Regions from separate parts of the Janthinobacterium sp. P210006 genome, predicted to be linked through region 1. Evidence: predicted binding sites of a transcription regulator. Region 1 holds the regulator's gene; each other region holds the start of a gene.
What was found. The regulator LexA, encoded in region 1, represses DNA repair genes until DNA is damaged. The targets are predictions, from matches to a motif close to ACTGTATNNNNATACAGT.
Positions count from the first base shown of each region.

Region 2: the regulator LexA is predicted to act here: its motif matches at 1,711-1,728, upstream of dinB (DNA polymerase IV).
Region 3: the regulator LexA is predicted to act here: its motif matches at 2,033-2,050, upstream of VPH41_RS23040 (putative DNA modification/repair radical SAM protein).

Region 1 is NZ_JAZARD010000001.1:1,302,984-1,308,350, forward strand. Features, by position in the region: gene purF (amidophosphoribosyltransferase) at 1-142, shown strand, start outside; gene VPH41_RS05825 (cystathionine gamma-synthase family protein) at 251-1,492, shown strand; gene lexA (transcriptional repressor LexA) at 1,563-2,198, opposite strand; gene rpsF (30S ribosomal protein S6) at 2,474-2,860, shown strand; gene priB (primosomal replication protein N) at 2,881-3,180, shown strand; gene rpsR (30S ribosomal protein S18) at 3,206-3,496, shown strand; gene rplI (50S ribosomal protein L9) at 3,524-3,979, shown strand; gene VPH41_RS05855 (replicative DNA helicase) at 4,125-5,367, shown strand, end outside.
Region 2 is NZ_JAZARD010000007.1:125,021-130,387, forward strand. Features, by position in the region: gene VPH41_RS27225 (S9 family peptidase) at 1-1,591, opposite strand, end outside; gene dinB (DNA polymerase IV) at 1,772-2,956, shown strand; gene VPH41_RS27235 (recombination-associated protein RdgC) at 3,075-3,971, shown strand; gene VPH41_RS27240 (TonB-dependent receptor) at 4,121-5,367, opposite strand, start outside.
Region 3 is NZ_JAZARD010000004.1:728,018-733,384, forward strand. Features, by position in the region: gene VPH41_RS23035 (UdgX family uracil-DNA binding protein) at 1-788, opposite strand, end outside; gene VPH41_RS23040 (putative DNA modification/repair radical SAM protein) at 785-2,017, opposite strand; gene modA (molybdate ABC transporter substrate-binding protein) at 2,155-2,913, shown strand; gene modB (molybdate ABC transporter permease subunit) at 2,931-3,602, shown strand; gene VPH41_RS23055 (sulfate/molybdate ABC transporter ATP-binding protein) at 3,607-4,308, shown strand; gene VPH41_RS23060 (TOBE domain-containing protein) at 4,349-5,116, shown strand; gene VPH41_RS23065 (response regulator) at 5,188-5,367, opposite strand, start outside.

The sequences.
Region 1 (5,367 bases):
CGACGGCGTGTATGTGACGGGCGACGTGTCGCAGGAGTACCTGGACCGCCTGGAATATGCGCGCCACCATCCGAAGGCGGCAGCGCCCGAAGATACGCCCCGTTCCCAGCTGAACCTGAACCTGGCAACGACAGAAGCATAAGTAACCTGCCCGGCCGATGCCGGGCATTTTTTCGGGGGCGCACTTTCCGGTGCGGCCCCAGCACTTGCCTTGGGTTAAGCGGCAAGGCGAGCATTTGGAACTTCCACCATGACCACCAATAAAACCTACGGCTTCACCACCACCATCTTGCATAACGACCGCCGCAAGGGCATCGAACATGGCTCGCTGCACAAGCCCGTGCACACTTCCGTTGCCTTCGGCTACGCCGATGCGCGCCAGCTCGCTTCCGTGTTCCAGGGCAAGGAGCCAGGCTTCCGCTATGGCCGCCAGGGCAATCCGACCGTGTCCGCGCTGGAAGACAAGGTCAACAAGATGGAAGACGGCGTGGCGACCCTGTGCTTCGCCACGGGCATGGGCGCCATCGGCGCCGTGGTGCAATCGTTGCTGCGCGCGGGCGACCATGTCGTGTCGTCGGCCTTTTTGTTTGGTAATACCAACAGCCTGTGGCAAACGGTGACGGGGCAGGGCATCGCCGTGTCGTTCGTCGACGCCACCGACGTGGCCCATGTGGCGGCCGCCATCACGCCGGCCACGCGCATCGTGTTTGTCGAAACCATCGCCAATCCCCGCACGCAGATCGCCGACCTGAAAAAAATCGGCGACTTGTGCCGCGAAAAGGGCATCCTGTACATCGTCGACAACACCATGACGACGCCATATCTGTTCCGCCCGAAAGCCGTGGGCGCGGGCCTAGTGGTGAACGCCTTGACGAAATCCATCGGCGGTCACGGCAATGCGCTGGGCGGCAGCTTGACGGATACGGGCGTGTTCGACTGGACGCAGTACCCGAACATCTTTGAAAACTATAAAAAGGCGGCGCCGGCGCAGTGGGGCATCGCGCAGATCCGCGCCAAGGCCTTGCGCGACTTCGGTGCCTCGCTGGGTCCGGAAGCGGCGCACCATATCGCCGTCGGCGCGGAAACCATGGCCTTGCGCATGGACCGCACCTGCTCGAACGCGCTGGCGCTGGCCACCATGCTGGCCGCGGACCCGCGCGTGGCAGCCGTGCACTATCCGGGCTTGCCGTCGCACCCGCAGCATGCGCTGGCGACGGAATTGTTCCGCAGCTACGGTTCCCTGTTCAGCTTTGAATTGAAGGATGGCATCGACTGCTTCGATTTCCTCAATCGCCTGCATTTGGCCATTCCAGCGAGTAACCTGGGCGACACGCGCACCCTGGTCATTCCCGTCGCCCACACGATTTTCTATGAGATGGGTGCCGAGCGGCGCGCCAGCATGGGGATTGCCGAGTCCTTGATCCGCGTTTCCGTGGGCATCGAAGATGAGGCCGATCTGCTCGACGACTTCAAAAACGCACTGGACCTTTAAACAGCCGCGCGCCATGTGAAAAGGGCCGCAACAGTCATGCTGTTGCGGCCCTTTCCGTGCCTGCAGCGATTTAATGCCAGCTACGCATGAGGCCGACAGCCAGCCCTTCCAGGGCAAACTCATCTTCCGGCGAGACGGTGATCACCTTGAAGTCGGGGTTTTCCGGCAGCAGTTCGATGACGGAACCCGTCTTCTTGTAGCGCTTGACGGTGACTTCGTCGCCGATGCGGGCGACGACGATCTGGCCATTCTTGGCGCTGTCGACCTTCTTGACGGCCAATAAGTCGCCATCCATGATGCCGGCGTCGCGCATGGACCAGCCTCGCACCTTGAGCAGGAAGTCGGGCTTGGCCGAGAACAGGGCCGGATCCACGTTGTAGCTCGCTTCCAGGTTTTCCTGCGCCAGGATGGGCGAACCGGCCGCCACCCGGCCGATCAGGGGCAGCGACATCAGCAGTGCTGCCGGCACTTTCGACGGCAGCGCTTCGGCGGCGGCGCCGATCAGGCGGATGCCGCGCGAGGTACCGGGCGAAATCTCGATGGCGCCCTTGCGGGCCAGGGCCTGCAAATGCTCTTCGGCCGCATTGGCCGACTTGAAACCCAGTTCATTGGCGATTTCGGCACGGGTGGGAGGAAACCCCGTATTTTCAATCGCGTCCTTGATCAGGTTCAGGATTTGTTCTTGTCGTGCTGTCAGCTTGATCATGAGCGGTGGGTGCATACTAAAATGCTGTCTATATGAACAGTCTGTATTTTTGTACAGTATCGCCCACTATGCAAGGGGATTTCCGTGTTTTGGGTGGATTTCGCAAGAAATAGTCATTCGCGGGGCAAAAACAGGGCGGTGCACGGGCTTTCCGGGCGCTTGTGGAAGGAATGATTGAAACGTTTGCAAAAGGCGGTTATAATCTTCGGCTGACCTTCCCACACCCGTCTTGACGCCGGGGTGGGCGATTATCAATCCGACCTGAAGGAGTTTGCATGCGTCATTATGAAATAGTCTTTATCGTCCATCCGGACCAAAGCGAGCAAGTGCCCGCGATGATCGAACGCTACAAAGCCAGCGTAACCACCCGCGGCGGTTCGGTTCACCGCGTGGAAGATTGGGGCCGCCGTCAAATGGCTTACTCGATCCAAAAGCTGCCTAAAGCACACTACATCTGCCTGAACATCGAATGCGACAACGAGACCCTGGTCGAGTTGGAAACAGCATTCAAATTCAATGATGCCGTGTTGCGTCACCTGACCGTTAAAATGAAGAAAGCTGAAACAGCTCCTTCGCCGATGATGAAATCGGTACAACGCGAAGACGCGGCCAAAAGCCACCGCACCGAAGCACCAGCAGCCGCTCCAGCCGCAGCCGCTTAATTTTTGACCAGGATCGTGCGCTGAACCAGCTACAAGTAACCGCCATCATTGCCGAGCGCGAAATATTGCGCTATACCCCGGCAGGGCTGCCGATTGTGAATGCAGTATTGCAGCACAGTTCGCAGCAGATGGAAGCAGGGATTGCCCGTTTGACCGAGTTTGATGTTGCCGCGCTAGCCGCTGGCGAAATCTCAGGCCGGTTCAGTCAGGCAAGCTTGGGCGGGGTGTATCAGTTCACGGGTTTCCTGGCCAGAAAGAGCCGCAACAGCAAGAGTTTGGTGTTTCACATCATTGATTTTAGTGCAGTCATTCCCGACTAGCGCATTTTAGATACAGGAGCCTGACATGGCATTCGGTAAAAAGTTCGACAAAAATAAGCTCAAGCTTAAAGAAAAACGCAAACAGCAAAACCCTTTGTTCAAACGTAAGAAGTTCTGCCGCTTCACGGCAGCTCACGTTGAGCAAGTCGACTACAAAGACGTCGACACGCTGAAAGACTTCGTCCAGGAAAACGGCAAGATCATGCCAGCACGCCTGACCGGTACCAAAGCGCACTACCAGCGCCAAGTCGACACCGCAATCAAGCGCGCTCGCTTCCTCGCGCTGCTGCCATACACCGATCTGCACCACGCTTAATCGGTCAGATATTCCTGGAGAAGAACTATGCAAATCATTCTGTTAGAAAAAGTTGTAAACGTCGGTAACCTCGGCGAAGTCGTCAAAGTCAAAGACGGTTACGCACGTAACTTCCTGATCCCGCAACGCCTGGCACGTCGTGCTACGGCAACCGCTGTGGCTGAATTCGAAGTCAAGCGCGCCGAACTGGAAAAAGCTGCAGCTGCCAAACTGGCCGCATCGCAAGCCCAAGGCGAAAAACTGAGCGGCCTGACCGTTCAAGTTGCTCAAAAAGCTGGCGTCGATGGCCGTCTGTTCGGTTCCGTCACCAACTTCGACATCGCTGAAGCGCTGACCAAGCAAGGTTTTGCTGTTGAAAAAGCACAAATCCGCATGCCTACCGGCCCGCTGAAGATCGTTGGCGAGCACAACGTTTCGGTTGCTCTGCACACCGACGTGGTTGTGGAAGTTGTTATCGCTGTCGTACCAGACGCGAACGCGTAATCGTCTGCGGGCCTGGCCCGCAAGCGCTACCGTACAGTAAAGCACTATGAAAAGCCGGGTTCGCCCGGCTTTTTTGTGGCCTTTTTTTCGCGCAATTTCAGCCCTTTATTTTTGCCAGTACGCCGAAGCAGGTATAATTCGCGCCATGAACGCCCCCTCTGATCCGCAACTGGATTCCCTCCGTATTCCGCCGCACTCGATCGAAGCAGAACAATCCGTTATCGGTGGTCTGCTGCGCGACAATGCAGCGTATGACCGCATCGCCGACTTCATGCATGCGGAGGATTTCTATCGCTATGACCATCGCATCATCTTCGAGCAAATCGTCAAGATGGTTAACGCTTCCAAGCCAGCCGATGTCATTACTGTTTTTGAAACCCTGACCCAGCTCGGCAAGGCCGATGATGTGGGTGGACTCGCTTACCTGAACGCCATGGCGCAAAACACGCCATCGGCCGCGAACATCCGGCGCTACGCCGAGATCGTGCGCGACCGCGGCGTGCTGCGCAAACTCATCACCGTCGCCGACGATATCTCGGGCACGGCCTTCAGCCCGCAAGGCAAGGAAGTCAAGCAGATGCTTGACGAGGCCGAGTCGAAGATCTTCGCCATCGCCGAAGAAGGCGCGCGCGGCGCCCAGGGCTGGACCGCCATCCAGCCCCTGCTGACGCAAGTGGTCGAGCGCATCGACGAACTGTACAGCCGCGACAACCAGAGTGAAATCACGGGCGTGCCCACCGGTTTCATCGACCTCGATCGCATGACCTCCGGTCTGCAGCCGGGCGACCTGGTGATCGTGGCGGGCCGTCCATCGATGGGCAAGACGGCGTTTTCCGTCAACATCGGCGAAAACGTGGCCATCGACAGCGGCTTGCCCGTGGCCGTGTTCTCGATGGAGATGGGCGGCGCCCAGCTGGCCATGCGTATGCTGGGCTCCGTCGGCCAGCTGGACCAGCATCGTCTGCGCACGGGCCGCCTGAACGACGAAGACTGGCCGCGCCTGACGAATGCGATCCAGAAGATGAACGACGCCCAGTTGTACATCGATGAAACGCCGGCGCTCAACTCGATCGAATTGCGCGCCCGCTCGCGCCGCCTGTCGCGTCAATGCGGCAAGCTGGGCCTGATCATCGTCGATTACTTGCAGCTGATGTCGGCCAATACGCCGGGCGACAACCGCGCCACGGAGATTTCCGAGATTTCACGGGGCTTGAAAGGCCTGGCGAAAGAACTCGGCTGTCCCGTGATCGCCCTGTCCCAGCTGAACCGCTCGCTGGAACAACGCCCGAACAAGCGTCCCGTCATGTCCGACTTGCGCGAATCGGGCGCTATCGAGCAGGATGCCGACGTGATCCTGTTCATTTACCGCGACGAGGTGTATAACCCCG
Region 2 (5,367 bases), on a different contig from region 1:
ACGCTTCGCCCATGTCCGTGCCGCCGCGGATATGCGCCTGCGCATAGATGACGCCCCGCTCCAGCAGGCTGATGCGGGACAGGCCAAAGCTCGCTTCCGTCGAGATGCCATACGAACCGTAGGAATACAGCAGCAGCGGCGCTGAACCGTCGAGCTTGACGCCTTTCTTGTAGACGATCCACAGCGGCACTTGCACGCCATCGCGCGCCGTCACCCACAGGCGCTGCGTCGTGTAGCGGCTGCCGTCGTAGCCGCCCACGATGGCTTGCTGCTTCAGTACCGTGCGCTTGCCGTCCTGCATGCTGACGTCGATGACGGTGGGCGGCGTGACGGGCGACTGGTAAGACATGCGAAATTGCGTAGCGGAAAATTCCGGCGTATCGGCCGCCGTGGCCAGGTAGACTGGATCGTCGAACTGCACGGTTTTCCAGTTCTTGTGGGCGAAATCGTAGATGCGCGCGCGGTTCAGGGCGCGCGTCTTTTCCATCACCACCAGGTAGCCCTGGAAGGCGTCGATGGATTTAATGACGGTATCCTTGTCGTGCGGCACCAGCGTGGTCCAGTTTTTTGGCTGCGGCGCAGACAGCGGCGCGCTGACGACGCGGAAGTTCTTCGCTCCCTTGTTGGTGACGATATACAACTGGCCGTCGCGGTGTTCGATGCCATAGCGGTGGCCTTTCTCGCGCGGCAGCACGCTGTGGAAGCTGCCGTTCGGTGTGCTGGTCGGCAGCAGCAGCACTTCGCTGGTATCGGTGCTGCCGGAAGTGAGCACGAAGAAGCGCCGGTCGCGCGTGCGCTCCACCCCGATGGAAAACTGCTCCACCGGTTCGTGGTAGACCTGTTGCGGCGTGCCGCCCAAGGGCAGGCGGAACAAGCGGTCCGAGCGCTTGGTGGTGGCGTCTTCCTGCGTCAGCATCAGGGTGGCATTGTCCGCCGCCCAGGCCAGCGAGGTGACTCGCGGCATGCTGTCGGTCAGCAATTTACCCGTCTTCAAATCCTTGACGTGCAGCTCGTACTGGCGAAAGCCCGTCGTGTCGGTGGTGTAGGCCAGCAACTGCTCGTTCGGGCTGATGGCAAACGCGCGCACGGCAAAGAATTTCTGGCCTTCGGCCAACTGGTTCTGGTCCAGCAGGATTTCCTCGGGCGCCTGCGCATCATAGGCGCCGCCGGCGCCGACGGGGCGGCGGCAATTGAGCGGATACTGCTTGCCCGCTTCCGTGCGCGTGTAATAGTAGAAATTGCCCAGGCGCGCAGGCACGGACAAGTCCACTTCCTGCATGCGGCCCTTGATCTCCGCATACACCTTGTCGGCCAGCGGCTGGATCGGGGCCGTGACGGCGGCCGTGTAGGCGTTTTCCGCATTCAGGTAATCGATCACGGCAGGATCGGTCTTCTTTTGCAGCCAGCGGTAGTCGTCCGTGACGACGGTGCCGTGGCGCGTTTCCTGCCAGGCTGTCTTGGCGGCCACCGGTGCGGTGGCGAGGGGGGCGTCGGCGGCCAGCGCGGATGGCGCCAGCGTGGACAGCAGCAGGGCCGGCACGATGGATGAGCAGGCGGCCAGGCGGCGCAAGGCGTGATGTGCTGTAGACAAGGCAACTCCTTTAAATAGTTGTGTCAGGATTGTAATCTTGCCATTGGGAAAAGCAACCGCTGATCGCCGCCATCGGGTCCCGTGCGGTTCAACTTGCATCCCGGCCCATTTCCGGTAATACTGTATGCATGCACAGTATCTTGCCGCGTATAGGCAAGCCGATCCGCCGCGAGGTGTTTTTTGATTCCATCTGCCCCTACACTTGCCGAAGCACCCGCCGTGCGCCGCTGGATCGCCCACCTGGACATGGATGCCTTCTTTGCTTCCGTGGAATTGCTGAAATATCCGGAATTGCGGGGCGAAGCCGTCGTCATCGGCGGCGGGCGCCTGCAGCAGCCCCTGCTGCAAGCCGACGGCACGCGGCAGTTTGCGCGCATGCGCGACTACGTGGGGCGCGGCGTCGTCACCACGTCCACCTATGCGGCGCGCGCGTTCGGCGTGTTTTCCGCCATGGGCATCATGAAGGCGGCCAAGCTGGCGCCCGACAGCATCCTGCTGCCCGCCGATTTCGAGGCGTACCGCGAATATTCGGCCCGCTTCAAGCAAGCCGTGGCCCATCTGTGTCCCATCATCCAGAACGTGGGCATCGATGAAATCTATATCGACCTGACGGAACACGGCGAGCAGGCGCCGGCCATGGCGGCGCGCCTGAAGGCGGCCGTCTTCGAGGCGACGGGTTTGTCGTGCTCGATCGGCCTGGCGCCCAATAAATTGCTGGCGAAAATCTGTTCCGACCTGGAAAAACCCGACGGCTTGACCCTATTGCAGCCCGAGGATATCGCAACGCGCGTGTGGCCCTTGCCAGCGAAAAAGATCAACGGCATCGGGCCGAAAGCCACGGCCAAGCTGGAAGCGCTGGGCATAGTCACCATCGGCCAGCTGGCGCAAGCCGACATGGCCATGCTGCGCACGCAGTTCGGCGACCTGTACACGGGCTGGCTGCACCAGGCGGCGCTGGGCATCGACGAGCGGCCCGTGCAGACGAGCCGGGAAACCAAGTCCGTCAGCCGCGAAACGACGTTCGAGCGCGACTTGCAGGTGGTGCGCGACCGCGCCACCCTGTCGGAAAAGCTGGAAAGCCTGTGCACGCGCGTGGCGGGCGATCTGGATAAACAGTCGCTGGCGGGGCGCACGGTGGGCGTCAAGCTGCGCTTCGAGGATTTCAGCACCGTCACGCGCGACATTACCTTGCCCAGCGCCACGGCGGACGCGGCCGCCATCCTGCGCGCCAGCCGCGATTGCCTGCGGCGCGTGCCCTTTGAAAAGAAAATCCGCCTGCTGGGCGTGCGTATCTCGACCTTGTCCGATCCGGCCGTCGCGACGCGGCAGGCGCCGGCCCAGGCGGAGCTGTTTCCCGCCCTGTAGCGGTATTCCCCACGCATCAACAACACCGCGCCAGTCCGCGCTTTTGACGGCATTCCCGTGTTGAAAGTGTAGAATGGCGTTCCCCTGGCACTACTGAAACAAACGGAAGACAAAAACTATGTGGTTCAAGAATCTTCAGATTTACCGCCTGCCCGCACCATGGGCTTATACGCCAGAACAACTGGAAGAGGCCTTGTCCTCGAACAAATTTACGCCGGCGACCAGCATGGATCTGATGCGCCAGGGCTGGGATACGCCACGCCCGAACGGCGGCCTGGTCCACGTGGTCAACAAGCAGATGCTGATCTTGCTGGGCACGGAAAAGAAATTGCTGCCAGCGACCGTCATCAACCAGGTGGCCAAGGCCCGTGCCGCCGAGATGGAGGAAGCGCAAGGCTTTGCGCCTGGCAAGAAAGCCATGAAAGAATTGAAGGAACGCGTGGCCGACGAGCTGCTGCCGCGCGCCTTCAGCATCCGCAGCAACGTCTGGACGTGGATCGACCCCGTCAATGGCTGGCTGGTGGTCGATGCCGCCAGCCCGGCGAAAGCCGATGAAGTCATCAAGCTGCTGTTGAAAGCCGTGGATAAATTGCCGCTGGAAAGCCTGCGCGTGCAGCGCTCGCCCGTGGCGGTGATGACGGAATGGCTGCAGGCCGACGACGCGCCTGCCGGCTTCACGGTGGACATGGACACGGAATTGCGCGCCACGGGCGAAAGCAAGGCCACCGTGCGCTACGTGCGCCACACCCTGGAAGCGGACGACGTGCGCCGCCACATCGCGGCCGGCAAGCAGTGCACGCGCCTGGCCATGACGTGGAACGACAAGATCTCGTTCGTGCTGACGGAGTCCCTGGCCATCAAGAGCGTCAAGCCGCTGGACGTGATCAAGGAAACGGAATCGAGCACGAAGAACGACGAAGAGCGTTTCGACGGCGACGTGATGCTGATGACGGGCGAGCTGAGCAAGCTGATGGCCGACGTGGTCGAAGCGCTGGGCGGCGAAGCGACGGCGTAAGCACGTCATGCGGTAACAAGAAAAGGAGCTGCGGCTCCTTTTTTTTCGCCTGCATAATGCGAGGAAGAGCGATGCGAGGAAGATAAAAAAAGCGCCTTGCACGGTGAAGTGCAAGGCGCTTTTCAGACAAGCTAATTTAGGACGTCAAATTAGAACTTGTAGTTGCCGGTGATGTAGAACGAACGCATCATTGGATCGGCGTAGCGTGGGTCGAAACCGATCTGGTGGCCCGACGAAGAGCGCAGCGACAGCGGTGGTGCACGGTCGAACAGGTTTTTGATACCTGCGCGGATCGTGGTTTGCTTGTCAAAGGCGAAACGTGCTTGCCAGTCGAACGTGGTGTACGACGGAACTTGCAGGCGGAAGCCCTTCTCTTCTTTTTTGGCTGCCACGTCGTACACGGTAGCGGCTGCATCGGTGTAGCCGTTACGGTAGTTGACCGTGACCGTGTTGCTCAGGCGGCCCGTATCCAGGGTCGTCGTCAGCTTCATCAGGTTGCGGAACGTGACTTCGTTGGTGTCGCCGAAGAAGTTCATGTTGCTGGTGTACACATTGTCGCTACCAGCTTTGGTGTAGTTAGCGTGCAACATGTGCGTACCGCTCAATTGGGCGGTCAGCTTGCCGAAGTCAAACTTGTGGTTGGCCGACAGATCCCAGTCGATACCACGGTATTCCTTCTTGCCGATGTTGACCGACAATTTCTTGAATGCGTAGTAGGCATTGCCGGTCGACGGTTCGATATATTGCGTGAAGCTCGTTGCGTACTTGACCGGATCGGCAAATGCTTGCTCTTCGGTGATTTCCGATACGGCATTGCGCAGTTTTACGTCCCACAGGTCGGCGCCGAACGAGAAGGCCGCGCTAGGCTCGACACGGAAGCCCAGGGTGAACTGCTTCGATTTTTCCGATTGCAGGTCCGGATTGCCTTGCGACATGGCGTTGTATTGCGTTGCTTCCGCGCGGCAGAGCTGCGTACCTGGGTATGGGCAGTCGAATTTCTTGGCAGTAAAGCCTGCAGCGACCAGCGGCTGTGCCAGGTCCAGCATGCTTGGCGCCTTGAAGCCCGTGCCGTACGAACCGCGGATCAGCACGGTTTGTACTGGTTGCCAGCGTGCCGATACCTTGTAGGTATTGGCGCTGTCTTTCTTGCCGACCGTTTTGTTGGTCAGCTTGTCATCGATCGCCTTGACGGCATCGTAACGGCCGCCAACGGTCATTTCGAACGACTTGGTCAGCGGTGCCAGCAACTCGACGAAGGCGCCGTAGGTATCGCGGCTCAGGTCGTAGGCAGGCGAGGTGTTGAAGTTGTAGATATCCTTCGACGTGCCGTTGCTGTCTGGCGACTGCTCATAGCGGTAGGTGCGGTAGTCACCACCGATACCCAGGCTGGCCTTGC
Region 3 (5,367 bases), on a different contig from region 1:
CCGCGCTGGCCCACGCTGGCCGTCTGGCCCGTGCGGCGTTCGCCGTTGGCGGCGCCGCTGAGCATGGCGGGCACGATGGCGCCTTCGGGCAGGTTTTTCCAGAAGCGCGAGGGGATATGGCTGTGCAGCAAATCCGCATTCACGCGGGCCGGGTTGAAGATGCTGCGGTAGTAGGTCAGCCACAGGGCTTCGCCCGTATCGTCGATATCGGCCGCGCCGCGCAGCAGGGCCGGTCCCGCGTGCAAGGTCTGACCGTCCCACAGCATGCTGGCCGATGGCGTGGCGATCATCCAGCTGATGGCTCCCATGCGGCGCGCAAAGTGGCGCGCCACTTGCGGCAACACTTCGTGCACGGGTTCGAACCAGGCGACGAAGCGGGGTGCCCCTTGCGCCTCGCCGCGTTCGCGGAAGCGCACATACGCATGCATGTCGTGCTCTTCGCGCCGCACGGCCTTGGCCATGGCATGCAGGCGTGCGCCGTCCGCATCGGCCGGGGACAGCACGTCGTGCTGGCCCAGCTGCCAGCGCCAGAGCACCTGATACAAGAAGGCCCAGCGGTCATGCACATTGAAACAGGCGGCGGCCTGCAGCAGTTCCACCAGCTGGCGGGGCAGGCGCAGGATGGGGGCATCGGTACCGGCCGCGTCCGGCGTGGCGGAAAACAGGTCGCCCTCGCCGGGCCGGGACTGCCATTGCACGCATGCCGGCGGCACTTGCCGGGCGATCAATTCGCGCGCCGCCGCGCGCCACTCGTCAAACGATTGCGCCAGCCGGACGACGGCGTTCATGCTGCCTGCAGCTCCGGCCACAGAGGCATTTGCTGCGGTGCCTCCGCCATGGCGCGGCGCAGGTGTTCCGATGCCGTGGTGTCGCGCGCGGGAAAGTAGTCGGCCGTGATGATGAACGGCGCGATCTTTTTCATGCTGCAGCGCAGGCGCGACAGGTCCGCGTAGCGCACCTGCCGCACGCGGCGCAGGTCGACGATGCGCTGGGCGTTGCGCAAACCAATGCCAGGTACGCGGGCGATCATGTGCTGCGCCGCGCGGTTCAAGTCCAGCGGAAAATGTTCGCGGTGCGCCAGCGCCCAGGCCAGCTTGGGATCGATGTCGAGCGCCAGGTTGCCGCCCGTGGCGGGCAGCAGTTCGCTGGCCTGGAAACCGTAGCTGCGCAGCAAAAAGTCGGCCTGGTACAGCCGGTGTTCGCGCAGCATGGGCGGCGGCGCCAGCGGCACGCTTTTCGGGCTGTCGGGAATCGGGCTGAAGGCGGAATAGTACACGCGCTTGAGTTTATAGCTGCCGTACAAGGTCTCGGCCGTGGAGAGGATTTGCTGGTCGTCGCTGGCATCGGCGCCGACGATCATCTGCGTGCTTTGCCCGGCCGGCGCGAAACGGGGCGAGCGCGGTTCTTCCGCTTTCTCATCGAGCTTGCGGCGGATGGCACCCATGGCCAGTTTGATCGTATGCACGCTCTTTTCCGGCGCCAATTTTTGCACGCTGTCCTGCGTCGGCAGTTCGATGTTGACGCTGAGGCGGTCGGCATAGCGGCCCGCCTGCGCGACCAGGGCGGGATCGGCGTCGGGGATGGTTTTCAGGTGGATGTAGCCGCGGAACTGGTGCGCCTCGCGCAGCTCGCGCGCCACCTGCACCAGCTGCTCCATCGTGTAGTCGGCCGACTGGATGATGCCGGAACTGAGGAACAGGCCATCGATGTAGTTGCGCAGGTAAAAATCGGCCGTCAGCTTGACCACTTCGGCCACCGTAAACCGCGCGCGCGGCACGTTCGACGTGCGGCGGTTGACGCAGTACTGGCAATCGTACAGGCAGTAATTCGTCAGTAGGATCTTGAGCAGCGAGACGCAGCGCCCGTCCGGCGTATAGCTGTGGCAGATGCCCATGCCCGTGGTGGCGCCAAAGCCCTCCTTGCCGATGGAGTCGCGTTTGGGCGCGCCGCTGCTGGCGCAGGACGCATCGTACTTGGCCGCGTCGGCCAGGATTTCCAGCTTGTCCGTCAATTCCATGGCTTGCCTCGATATACTGTGTTTATATACAGTATATCAGGGAATCCGCCTTGTGCAGGCTTGACCTGATGCATGGCAGAACGTTATATATCGGTGTATATTACGGGCCTTGTTCTCTTCTCATTAAGGATACGATCATGCGCCTCACCTCCCTCGCCAAGCTCCTCGGCACCGCCCTGCTCGCCAGCGCCGCCTCGTCCGCCCTTGCCGGCGAAGTGGTCGTATCGGCCGCGGCCAGCCTGACGAATGCGTTCAAGGATGCGGCGCAAAGCTATGAGGCGCAGTATCCGGGCAGCAAGGTGTCCTTGAACTTCGCCGCCTCGGGCGTGCTGCTGCAACAGATCGTCAAGGGCGCGCCCGTGGACGTGTTTGCCTCGGCCGACCAGGAAACCATGGATGCGGCGCAAAAGCAGGGCCTGGTGCTGCCGGCCGACCGCATGGATTTCGTCAGCAACAGCCTGGTGCTGATCGTGCCGCACGATAGCAAGCTGGGCATCAAGAGCTTGAGCGACCTGACGCACAAGGGCGTGACCCGCGTGGCCATCGCCAACCCCGCCAGCGTGCCCGTCGGCCGCTACTCGGAAGGCGCGCTGAAAAAGGCGAACTTGTGGGATGCCGTGCAGCCGAAGGCCATCGGCACGCAGAACGTGCGCCAGTCGCTCGACTACGTGGCGCGCGGCGAAGTCGATGCGGGCTTTGTCTACGCCACCGACGCGGCCATCATGAAGGATAAAGTGAACGTGGTGCTGGACGTGCCGCTCGAGGCGCCCGTGCTGTACCCGATCGCCACCATCAAGGGCAGCAGCAATGGGGCCGAAGCGAAGCGCTTCGTCAGCTACCTGCAGTCGGCGCCGGCGCAAGCGATCCTAGCCAAGTACGGTTTCAAGAAGCCATAATTCAGGTACGCGCCCGCATGGATATCGCCTGGACCGCGCTGGCCCTGTCGCTCAAGGTAGCGGCGTGGGCCACGGCGCTCAATTTGTTGCTCGGCATCGGCACGGGCTATCTGCTGGCGCGCACGCGTTTTCCCGGGCGCGAGCTGCTCGACGCCCTCCTGACCCTGCCGATGGTGATGCCGCCCACCGTGCTCGGCTATTACCTGCTGGTGCTGCTGGGCCGGCGCGGCACGATGGGCATCTGGCTGCAGGATAACTTCGGCATCAACCTGATCTTTACGTGGCAGGGCGCCGTGATCGCATCCACGGTGGTCGCCTTTCCCCTCGTTTTCAAGCCCGCGCGCGCCGCCTTCGAGGCGGTCGACGGCCAGCTGGAGCAGGCGGCCCGCGTGCTGGGCATTTCTGAAATGGCCATCTTTTTCCGCGTGACCCTGCCGCTGGCCTGGCGCGGCATCCTGGCTGGCGTGCTGCTGGGCTTTGTACGCGCGCTGGGCGAGTTTGGCGCCACCCTGATGGTAGCCGGCAGCATTCCCGGCAAGACGCAGACCCTGTCCGTCGCCGTGTATGAAGCCGTGCAGGCGGGCCAGGACGATGTGGCCAATACGCTGGTCCTGATTACATCCGCCGTGTGTATCGTGGTGCTGCTGTCGGCTGGCCGCCTGGCGCCCGGGCGCATCGCTCACAAATAACGCCATGCAACTCGACCTCGACCTCCGCGCCACTTTGCGCTCCGGAAAACGCCGTTTCGACATGCAGGTGCAATGCACGTCCGGCAGCCAGCGCATCGCCCTGTATGGCCCGTCCGGCGCCGGCAAGAGCATGACCCTGAAAGCCATTGCCGGACTCTTCACGCCGGATGCGGGCCATATCCGCCTGAACGGCCGCACCCTGTTCGATTCCGCCGCCGGCATCAACCTGCCGCCGCAGCAGCGCAACGTGGCCTATCTGTTCCAGGATTACGCGCTGTTTCCGCACCTGACGGTGCGCCAGAACGTGGGCTTTGGCCTGAGCCGCGGCTGGTTCAATCCCCGCGCGCGGGAAAAGCTGGCCAAGGTCGACCATTGGCTCGATGCGTTTCACTTGCAGGAACTGGCGCACCAGTTTCCCGACGAGTTGTCCGGTGGCCAGCGCCAAAGGGTGGCGCTGGCGAGGGCACTGGTGGCCGAGCCCAGCGCGCTGCTGCTCGACGAGCCGTTTGCCGCCCTCGATCCGGCCCTGCGTGTCAAAATGCGTCTGGAACTGAGCCAGTGGCAACAGCGCCTGGACGTGCCCATGATCCTGATCACCCATGATCCGGAAGATGCGCGCATCCTGGGTGAACATGTGCTTTACTTGCGTGACGGACAAATTGACAGCATGGAAGAACATAGGGCATTGGGTGAACGCATTGGATAAATCAACGGCAGCGGAAATCGGCCTGCAAGGCTCGGTATGGATGACGGTGGGCGGCGAGCACCTGGGCGGCGTCGGCCGGGTGGAATTGCTGGGCGCCATCGCCGAGTGCGGCTCCATCACGCAGGCGGCCAAGCTTGTGAAGATGAGCTACAAGGCGGCCTGGGACGCCATCGACGCCATGAACAACCTGGCCGGCGAGCCGCTGGTCGAGCGCCTGACGGGCGGCAAGGGCGGCGGCGGCACGCGGCTGACGCCTCGGGGGCGCCAGCTGGTCGACAATTTCCGTATCATCGAGCGTGAGCATGCCCGCTATCTGCGCCAGCTGGGCAGCCAGGCGGAAGGCATCGCCGACGATCTTTTACTCATACGGAGAATGGCCATGAAAACCACGGCACGCAATCAATTCCTGGGCAAAGTTGCTGAACTAAAACAGGGCGCCGTCAACGACGAAGTGACCCTGGAATTGCCAGGCGGCCAGCACATCGTCGCCATCGTCACGCGCGACAGCAGCGAAAACCTGGGCCTGGTGCCGGGCGCGGAAGCGTTCGCGCTGATCAAGGCGTCGTCCATCATCCTCGTGGCCGACAGCGAAGGGGCGCGCTTTTCCGCCCGCAACCAGCTGGCCGGCACCGTCACGCGCGTGCAGACGGGCGCCGTCAACACGGAAGTGGTGCTGGACCTGCCCCGTGGCGGCACGATAGCCGCCATCATTACCAACCAGAGCAGCACCGACCTCGCCATCGAGCTCGGCAGCAATGTGACGGCCATCTTCAAGGCGTCCAGCGTGATCCTGGGCGTGCCGGCCTAAACCCGAAGCAAGCACTGGGGTCGTACCCTGAGGGTACGACCCCGGCCTTTATCTCTTGGGTTCAAGCGAGCTTAATCCTTCAGCCGGGACAACCAATCGGCCGCCGCCGCCAGCGCCAGTTCCAGTTCCTGCGCCGTGTGCGCCAGCAGCGCCGGCACCGCATCGAAGCGGCCCGCATCGATGGCTTCCTCGGTGGCAAACGCGGCGCGGATCAGGCGCTTGGTGCCCAGGGTGCCCACGGAACCGCGCAC